One region of the Streptomyces sp. SudanB5_2050 genome, then DNA from elsewhere that is predicted to be linked to it. Evidence: riboswitches for the same ligand, from Rfam matches in the RefSeq annotation. Region 1 holds a riboswitch; each other region holds the start of a gene.
What was found. A riboswitch is a leader RNA that binds a small molecule or an ion and turns the genes downstream of it on or off. The one in region 1 is predicted to bind cyclic di-AMP.
Positions count from the first base shown of each region.

Region 2: another riboswitch for cyclic di-AMP. It lies ahead of ACFZP7_RS25925 (M23 family metallopeptidase); the one in region 1 lies ahead of ACFZP7_RS29450 (peptidoglycan DD-metalloendopeptidase family protein).
Region 3: another riboswitch for cyclic di-AMP. It lies ahead of ACFZP7_RS05805 (C40 family peptidase); the one in region 1 lies ahead of ACFZP7_RS29450 (peptidoglycan DD-metalloendopeptidase family protein).
Region 4: another riboswitch for cyclic di-AMP. It lies ahead of ACFZP7_RS20500 (transglycosylase SLT domain-containing protein); the one in region 1 lies ahead of ACFZP7_RS29450 (peptidoglycan DD-metalloendopeptidase family protein).

Region 1 is NZ_OZ186760.1:6,679,503-6,681,690, reverse strand. It holds gene ACFZP7_RS29450 (peptidoglycan DD-metalloendopeptidase family protein) at 1-885, opposite strand, end outside; cyclic di-AMP (ydaO/yuaA leader) riboswitch at 890-1,047, opposite strand; gene ACFZP7_RS29445 (tyrosine-protein phosphatase) at 1,473-2,188, shown strand, end outside.
Region 2 is NZ_OZ186760.1:5,811,021-5,813,208, reverse strand. It holds gene ACFZP7_RS25930 (GntR family transcriptional regulator) at 1-340, opposite strand, end outside; gene ACFZP7_RS25925 (M23 family metallopeptidase) at 542-1,306, opposite strand; cyclic di-AMP (ydaO/yuaA leader) riboswitch at 1,319-1,481, opposite strand; gene ACFZP7_RS25920 (M16 family metallopeptidase) at 1,673-2,188, opposite strand, start outside.
Region 3 is NZ_OZ186760.1:1,336,078-1,338,265, reverse strand. It holds gene ACFZP7_RS05810 (ATP-binding protein) at 1-299, shown strand, start outside; gene ACFZP7_RS05805 (C40 family peptidase) at 292-765, opposite strand; cyclic di-AMP (ydaO/yuaA leader) riboswitch at 769-913, opposite strand; gene ACFZP7_RS05800 (hypothetical protein) at 1,305-1,613, opposite strand; gene ACFZP7_RS05795 (ATP-dependent Clp protease proteolytic subunit) at 1,621-2,188, opposite strand, start outside.
Region 4 is NZ_OZ186760.1:4,591,609-4,593,796, forward strand. It holds gene ACFZP7_RS20495 (HAD family hydrolase) at 1-788, shown strand, start outside; gene ACFZP7_RS20500 (transglycosylase SLT domain-containing protein) at 782-1,273, opposite strand; cyclic di-AMP (ydaO/yuaA leader) riboswitch at 1,279-1,446, opposite strand; gene ACFZP7_RS20505 (polyprenyl synthetase family protein) at 2,182-2,188, shown strand, end outside.

The DNA of each region.
Region 1 (2,188 bases):
CACGTTGCCGGTGGCACCGGAGAGGCCGACCTGCTGACCCGCCGTCACGGACTGGCCGGCCGAGACGGAGAGGGAGGACAGGTGGGCGTACTGGGCGTAGTGGCCGTCGGCGAGCTGGATGACGACCTGGTTGCCGTAGGCGCCGCCCCAGCCGGCGGAGACGACGGTGCCCGCGCCGACGGCCTTGAGGGAGGTGCCGGTCGGGACGACGAAGTCGGTGCCGGTGTGGTAGCCGCTGGACCACATGCTGCCGGTCTGGTGGTACGGGGTACCGACGGTGCCGCCCGGGACGGGGGAGGTGAAGCCGCTGGTGGTACCGGCGGACTGGGTGCTCTTGCCCGAGGACCCGGAGGACTCGGCGGAGTCGGTGGAGTCGGCGGAGTCGGCGGAGGACGCCTTCGCGGCCTTGGAGGACTTCTCCGCCTCGGCCGGCTCGGCCTTCTCGGCGGAGGACTGCGAGGCCGGCTTCTCCGCCTGGGCGGGCTTCTCGGCGGCGGGCTGCCCGGACTTGGCGGCCGGTCCGTCGATCGAGAGCTTCAGACCGGGGTGGATCAGGGACGGGTCGGCGCCGACGGCCTCGCGGTTGTCCGCGTAGAGCTTCTTCCAACCGCCGTCGACGTCCTGCTCGTCGGCGATCTTCGAGAGGTAGTCACCGCTCTTCACGGTGTACGTGCGCGAGTCGGCGTTCTTCTCGGCGGCGGCCTTCTTCGCCGACGCCGGAACTCCCTGCACGGCCTGCTCGGAGACCGGGTGCGCGGGGGCCGCCTGGGCTGCGGCGGCGCCCATCAGCGGGAGCGCGAGCGCGGCGCCGCCGGTGGAGGCGACGGCGATGGTGCGGGTCAGGCGCATGGCCCTGGTACGGCGGTGCTTACCCTTCGCGGGCATGTCGAATTCCTCTCCGGCGCCTACGAGGTGAGCTGTCGGGTTCGGGCTGGAGATGCCCGGCCGCGTCTGGACGCGGCTTCACCCCGAGCCGTTCCGGGAACCGGAACAGGCATTCGTACCTGTGGGTCCCCCGCTCCTGCCGTGTACGGGTGGTGGATGAGTGCGGGCTCCGGTCGGCGGCAGGATTAGGCGTCCGTCCGGATCGGTGGTGAACGTAAGGGACCAAGACGCACAGGGACAAGCGAGAGGTTGCGTTCACGGGTGTTCCGATTGATCCATTACCGGATTCCGCCGTCACCCTCCGTCGATTCCGGAAGCGTGTTTTCCCGTAAACAGCCATGAAAACCGCGTGAATTACGTGAACATGACGGGCAACGCACCGTCACGGGTATGACGCTGCTCACGCGCTTCCCCGCCAGTCACTCTCATTCCAGAGCGAGTTGGAATCAATGCTGCAATTCGGACAGAAAGCCCAGAAGCGGTGTACTCGGATTACTTCGCCCCCTTGAGGCCGGGGCACCGTGCCGTATCGTCGACTCGTGCCCGTCGGCGAGCGGCGTCGGCGGGGCGGAGTGGGAGGAGCCCCCGTGACGCAGCAGGTGCCGTCGACCGAACCCGAGCTGGCCGGGGTGCGCAACTTCCGGGACGTGGGCGGGCTGCCGACCGTGGACGGCCGGCGGGTCCGCCAGGGGGTGCTGTTCCGCAGCGGCCACCTCGCGCACGCCACCGGTGAGGACGCCGCGTTCCTGGCCTCGCTGGGCCTGCACACGATCTTCGACTTCCGCAACGCGGCCGACCAGAAGCTCGAGGGCCCGGACGTCGAGCTGCCGGGCGTGCGCAACGTGAACCTGCCGCTGAGCGACCCGGCCGACGGCGCCGAGTTCTGGAAGATGGTCCGCGACGGCGACCTCGACCAGCTCCGCTCGATCCTGGCGGACGGCAAGGGAGCCGACCGGATGATCGGCTCCTACCGCTTGATCATCAAGGAGCGCACGGCGGAGCACTCCCGGGTGCTGCACGCGCTCGCCGAGGACAGCGTCCCCGCCCTGATGCACTGCGCGGCCGGCAAGGACCGCGCGGGCCTGTCGATCGCGGTCACGCTGCTCGCCCTGGGCGTGGAGCGCGAGGCCGTCGTCGAGGACTACCTGAAGTCGAACGCCACCCACCGCCGGTACAAGGTGCGTCGCAGCGGCTCCGCCGCCTCGGCCTACTCCCCCGAGGTCATGGAGCTGCTCAGCCCGCTCTTCGACGCGCGCGCCGAGTACCTGGCGGCGGCCTTCGAGACGATCGACGAGACCTGGGG
Region 2 (2,188 bases), 870 kb from region 1:
GGTCCCGTCCCAGCCTGACCAGTCCGCGCAGCACCTTGAGGTGGGCCTCGGTGCGGCGCCGGGCGGCCCGCGCGGCCCCCAGGGGCTCCAGGAGGGCGCGGGTCTCCAGCAGGTCGGCGGCCTCCTCCTCGGTCGGCTCCGCCACGCACGCGCCCGCGTGGCGCCGGGTCACCACGAAGCCCTCGGCCTCCAGGGTGCGCAGGGCCTCGCGGACGGGAACGCGGGAGACCCCGTAGCGGCGGGCGAGAAGCTCCTCGGTGAGGCGGCCGCCGCGCCCGTGGACTCCGGCGACGATGTCGTCCCGGATCGCCGTGCACACCGAGTGCGCCGGAATACGCATGCCCGACCTCCGCCTTGGTCCCCGTGAAAACGTCGACGATCGACACGTGTTCAGTGACTCTAGGCCAGTCGAGCGGAGATTCCGACGGCGGACGGGATTTCCCGGATGTTTTTCGGACGGCGCCCGAACGGGCGGCGGGCGCGCGGAAATGCGAAAGCCCCGGCTCGGAAGCCGGGGCTTTCGGGGCCTTGCCGCCCGCCGTCAGACGTTCACGCCGTGGGAGCGGAGGTAGGCCACGGGGTCGATGTCCGAGCCGTACTCGGCGCTGGTGCGGGCCTCGAAGTGCAGGTGCGGGCCCGTGACGTTGCCGGTGGCGCCGGAGAGGCCGATCTGCTGGCCGGCGGAGACCGACTGGCCCACCGAGACGCCGATGGACGAGAGGTGCCCGTACTGCGTGTACGTGCCGTCGTGCATCCTGATCACGACCTGGTTGCCGTACGCCCCGCCCCAGCCGGCCTCGACGACCGTGCCGACGCCGACGGCGTGCACGGTGGTGCCGGTGGAGGCGTGGAAGTCGATGCCGGTGTGGCTGCCGGAGGACCACAGCGAGCTGCCGGCCTGGTACGCGGTCGAGACGTACGAGGCGGTGATCGGCGCGACGAAGGTGTTGAGGCGCTTGCGCTCGGCCTCCCGTGCGGCGCGCTCCTTGGCCTCGCGCGCCTCCTCGGCGGCCTCGGCCGCCCGCTCGCGCGCGGCCTCCATCGCCGCCTCCCGGGCGGCGGCGTCCAGAGCGGCCTGCTTCTGGGCGGCGGCCTGGGCGTCGATCTCCTCGGCCACGGAGTCGCCGATGCTGATGACCGGGGTGATGCCGGTCTGCTCCGCCTCGGGCTCGGCGGCGAGCGCCGGTGCCGCGAGGGTGCCGACGACGCCGGTGGTGGCGAGGGCCGCGACACCCGCCGCGCGGGCGGTGGTGCGGTGCATCCGGCTGGGACGGCGGTGCTTCCCGGTGGCGCGCGTGAACGCCATGTAGAGGCTGGTCCTTTCCTTCCCTCTCGCCTACCGGGTTAGCTGACGGGTTCGGAGGTGGAAGGTCTCCTACGGACCCCCTCGCTGCGCGCGGGCGTCCGATTCACCCCAGGGACTGCGGTGGGTCCCCGGCTCCCCTGGCTCGCGCCGTACGGGGACTCGGCGATGACTGTCCGGTGCCGCGGGCGCGGCGTACTGCCTGACGAACAGCCCGGAAGACGCTAAGCGGGGCCGCCTTCAATCCTCAAACGCAACAGGCTTTTTGTAGCGCATGCCACAGGGCAGACAGGCTGTCTCTCCCTCAATTCGGACAAACGTCGGCCCTGGTGACACTCGGGTCACCAGGGCCTCCGCACACCCGTGGTGCTACTCGGCCGCCACCACGGTGACTTCGCCGATGCCCAGGGCCTCGACGGGCGCCTTGATCTGTGCGGCGTCACCGACGAGGACCGTCACCAGGCGGTCCACCGGGAAGGCGCTCACGACCGCCGCCGTGGCCTCCACGGTGCCCGTGGCGGCGAGTTGGCGGTAGAGCGCGGCCTGGTAGTCGTCGGGCAGGTGCTGCTCGACCTGGTCGGCCAGCGTGCCGGCCACGGCCGCCGCCGTCTCGTACTTGAGCGGCGCCACGCCCACCAGGTTCTGCACCGCGACGTCGCGCTCGGCGTCGGTGAGACCGCCCTCGGCGAGCGTGCGCAGCACCGTCCACAAGTCCTCGAGGGCCGGGCCGGTGTTGGGGGTGTCGACGGAGCCGCTGATGGCGAGCATGGCGGCGCCGGTGCCGTCGGGCGCGGAGCGCAGGACCTGCCCGAAGGCCCGCACGCCGTACGTGTAGCCCTTCTCCTCGCGCAGCACCCGGTCCAGGCGGGAGGTGAGGGTGCCGCC
Region 3 (2,188 bases), 5.3 Mb from region 1:
AGTCGCCCACGTTCACGGTGGACCTCGCGCTCGACCGCGACGAGCGGCTGCGCCTGGGCGTCACCGACAGCCATCCCCGGTTCCCCAAACGCCTGCCGGCCGCCGTCCAGCAGGACAACGGCCGGGGCATGGTGATCATCCGCTGGCTGACGGCGGAGTGCGGCGGCAAGCTGAGGGTGCGCCCGACACGCGAGGGCGGCAAGACCGTCTCCATCGAGCTTCCCTGGACGCCGCCGGACGGCGCCGGAGGGGTGACGGCGGGTCAGGACACCGTCACCCTCCCCGGCCGGGCTACTTGACCCGGCCGTACCAGACGCTGCCGGTCCAGATCTTCTGCAGGCGCACCACGTCCCCGGTCTTCGGGGCGTGCCAGATCTTGCCCTTCCCGGCGTAGATGCCGACGTGGTAGACACTGCGGCCCGAGTGGAAGAAGACCAGGTCACCGGCCTTGCGGTTGCCGGCCGAAATGTGCCGGGTCTTGTTGTACTGCTGGGCCGCCGTGCGCGGCAGCTTCTTGCCGGCCTTCTTGAACGAATACAGCGTCAGCCCGGAGCAGTCGAACCTGTGTGGTCCCACGGCGCCCCATGCGTACGGTGAGCCCTTCTTGGAGGCCGCGATCTGGAGCGCCTTGGTGGCGTGGGCGGCCGCGGACGCCTCGGAGGCGGCACCGGGGACCACGACGGAGCCGCCCACGGCGGCGAGGGTGAGAGCGGAGGCCGTACCGGCACGGGCCATCAGGGACGGGACTCGATTGAGCGCAGACATGCGCAACCCTTCGTCAGCCGCCTGTGAAGGATGACCTGTCGGATTCGGGCTGGCGAAGTTGCCCGGCCGCACGGATGCGGCTTCACCCCAAGGGTCACTCGGCCCGGCGTCGTCCTCCCGGAGACGGCCGTACCGGCGACCCGTCGTGCTCGGGTCCTCCACTCCTGCCGATCCACTCCTGTCGACCGGTCGTCCGGACGGCGGCAGGACTCGGCGTCCGCCCGGACCGCCCCGCCGCTGCGGCGGGGGCTTGTCGTCAGTCACGGATCTTGTCCCGTCCGGTGGGAAAATCCCAACGGAACGTGCCCTTTGTGTTGTTACTCACCACTCACCCGTTCGGGTGGACGCCCCTTCGTTCGACGTCTCGCCGCCCGTCAGGGCGACGTCGGGACCAGCGGCGCGAGCCGAAACGGCGGTGCCGGGGCGGACGGCCCGCGCAACCCGGGGCGGTCCCGAATCGGAGGTGTTCCTACGCTGAAAGGGGGTAAGCCGTTTGGTCCGTTTCGATGCCGTGCGCACGGGGGCCCGGACGGCGGGTCTCAGTCGGCGGGGTGCCGCGGGATGGCGATCCGTGCCGTCCGCCGCTCGCCGTCCAGTACCCGAAGGGCCCGGGCGAGCGTGCTCGCGTGCACTTCCGTCTCGCCCCTGCGGTGCATCAGTGCCAGCGCGTCGCGCAGGGCGCTCGCCTTGCCGACCAGCGCCTGGGCGGCGCGCAGTCCGCCGTAGGTGTCGCCGTCCCGTGCCGGGTTGATGCGTCCGAGCAGGTCCACGACCTCCAGGTAACGGTCGATCAGCTCGGCCTCCGCGCGGGTCAGGGCCGGCAGCGGAGGGGGCTCCGGTGGCAGCATCGGCGGCTCACCTCGCGCCGGGCGTGTGCCGCGGCGGGACCCCGCGGCCGGGCACGATCCGGTCCACCAGGCCGTACTCCAGCGCCTGGCGCGCGTCCAGCACGGTCTCCCGTTCGAGGTCCGCGCCCACCTGCTCCGGGGTGCGGCCGGTGTGCCGTACGAGGATCTCCTCCAGCCGGGCGCGGACGCGGGCCAGTTCGCCCGCCCGGACGGCCAGGTCGCGGGCCTGCCCGTGGACCGGCTCGGTCAGGGAGGGCTGGTGGATCACCACCCGTGCGCCGGGCAGCACGGCGCGCTTGCCGGGCGTGCCCGCCGCGAGCAGGACCGCGGCGGGCGGACCGGCCTGTCCCAGACAGGTCGTCGCCACGTCGCAGGCGATGTGGCGCATCGTGTCGTAGATCGCCGTCATGGCGGTGAAGGAGCCGCCGGGGGAGTTGACGTACAGGGCGATGTCGCGGTCCGGGTCCTGGTGCTCCAGGTACAGGAGCTGTGCCGGCACGTCGTTCGCCGAGGTGTCGTCGATCGGTGTTCCCAGGAAGACGATCCGTTCCTCCAGCAGCTTGGCGTACGGGTCC
Region 4 (2,188 bases), 2.1 Mb from region 1:
GCGGCGACGACACCGTCTCCGACCGGTCGCTGGCCGCGCTGGCCCGGGTGGCCGGCGCCGGTGCGCGGCACCTGGTGGTGACCGGGCGCCCGGCACCCCGGGTGCGGTCCCTGCTGGAACGCCTCGGCTGCACCGGGCTCGCGGTGTGCGGGCAGGGCGCGCAGGTGTACGACGCGGGGGCGCACCGGATGCTGTGGTCGGTCACCCTGGACCGGGAGCTGGCCGAGACCGCGCTCGGCAAGATCGAGGCGGAGGTCGGGCAGGTGCACGCCGCGGTCGACCAGGACGGCGTCGACGGCCTCACCCTCATCGAGCCGGGATACCTGATGCCCCACCCGACGCTGCCCGCGGTGCGCGTCGACCGGCGCGACGAGTTGTGGGCCACGCCGATCAGCAAGGTGCTGCTGCGCCACCCCGAGCTGTCCGACGACGAGCTGGCGGCGACGGCGCGCGCGGTGGTGGGCTCCCTCGCCACCGTCACCATGTCGGGGCCGGGGACGGTGGAGCTGCAGCCCTGCGGCATCACCAAGGCGACCGGGCTGGCGCTGGCCGCCGAGCGCCTGGGGGTGAGCCGGCGGCGGACGATCGCCTTCGGGGACATGCCCAACGACATCCCCATGTTCCAGTGGGCGGCCCACGGCGTCGCCATGGCCGACGCCCACCCCGAGCTGAAGGCGGTCGCCGACGAGGTCACCACGACGAACGAGGACGACGGCGTGGCCGTCGTCCTCGAGCGGATCTTCCCTACGTCCCCGTGCGGCGCGCCGCGGCGCGCCGCGGCTCAGTAAGCGCCGAAGACGTTGTCGATCGAGCCGTACCGGTCGGCCGCGTAGTTGCAGGCGGCGGTGATGTTGGCGACCGGGTCGTACGGGTCCCAGGAGGTGCCCTCGACGTGGTACGCCTGGAAGGTCGGGTCGATCACCTGGAGCAGGCCCTTGGACGGGGTGCCGTTGACGGCGTTGATGTCCCAGTTGTTGATGGCGAGCGGGTTGCCGGACGACTCCCGCAGGATGTTGCGGTGGATGCCCTCGTACGTGCCGGGGATGCCGTGCTGCGCCATGATGTCGAGCGACTCCCGGATCCACCCGTCGAGGGTGTTCGAGTACGTGGTCGTCGCGGTGGCGGCGGCCGGCGCGGCGGCCGGGGTGGCCGCGGAGGCGCTGGTGGCGCCGATGAGCGGCAGGGCGAGCACGGCGGCGCCGGTGCCGGCCACGGCGAGCTTGCGGGCGAGGCGGGCGGTGCGGGCGTGACGGTTCTGACCGTTGGCAGACATGCTTGAGTCCCTCTCCTTACGCCTGCGAGGTGAGCTGTCGGGTTCGGGCGGGGAGGTGCCCGGCCGGGCCCTCGCGGGCACGGCTTCACCCCTAGCCGTTCCGGTGGTGACCGGTACGGCGACTTACCTGGGTCCCCCGCTCCTGCCGGCGAGTGTGTTGGCGGATGACTGTGCGTCCGGGCGGTGGCAGGATTCGGCGTCCGCCCGACAGGCCGGGAACGTATGCGAGAGCACATGTCCGGAACAAGTGCAGGAATCACCCAACGCGCATGTTGACCTTGGTCTGGGGGGTTTGGGGTGCTTGATCCTTTGCGGCTGCCAAGCGTCAACTCGCTTGCGGGGCAAAGGGAGGGCACAGTCGGCGGCCGGGTTGCCTACAGGTGGCGTGAAGTGAGCCAACTCACGGGCTCCAACAAGACGCCCAAATCGGGCATTCAGGCTAAGTGTGAGTCAATCGGCCGCAGGGCGGGAGGGCTTCACGGAGGGAGGGCGGGAGGGCTTCACGGAGGCAGGGTGCGAGGGCTTTACGGAGCGGGGTGTCGGGCCGGGGGTCTCGCCGGGCGGGCTCCGGAATCGGCCGTTGTCCCGTCTCGTGTTCGTCCGTGCGCCGTGCGGGCATGCGTTCGGGACGGAGGGGAGGGCCGGGTGGGTGACGTACTCGGAGTGCGGGCCGTTGGGAGGGGTGATGTGATCTTCGGTGGCGGCTTTCGGCTCCGAGGATGTCGATCAATATCTGCTCATATCTCCTGATCAAAAACATACCGCGCATGATCCGATACCGACCGGCCTGTAACGGTGGGCGCTAGCGGTGATCGAAACGTGACCGGATACGCTGACTTGAGTGGTGGCAGCGACCTATCGACAAACCAGGTAATCGCCAGTAGACACCAGCAGACAGGAGACCCCTCGTGACCG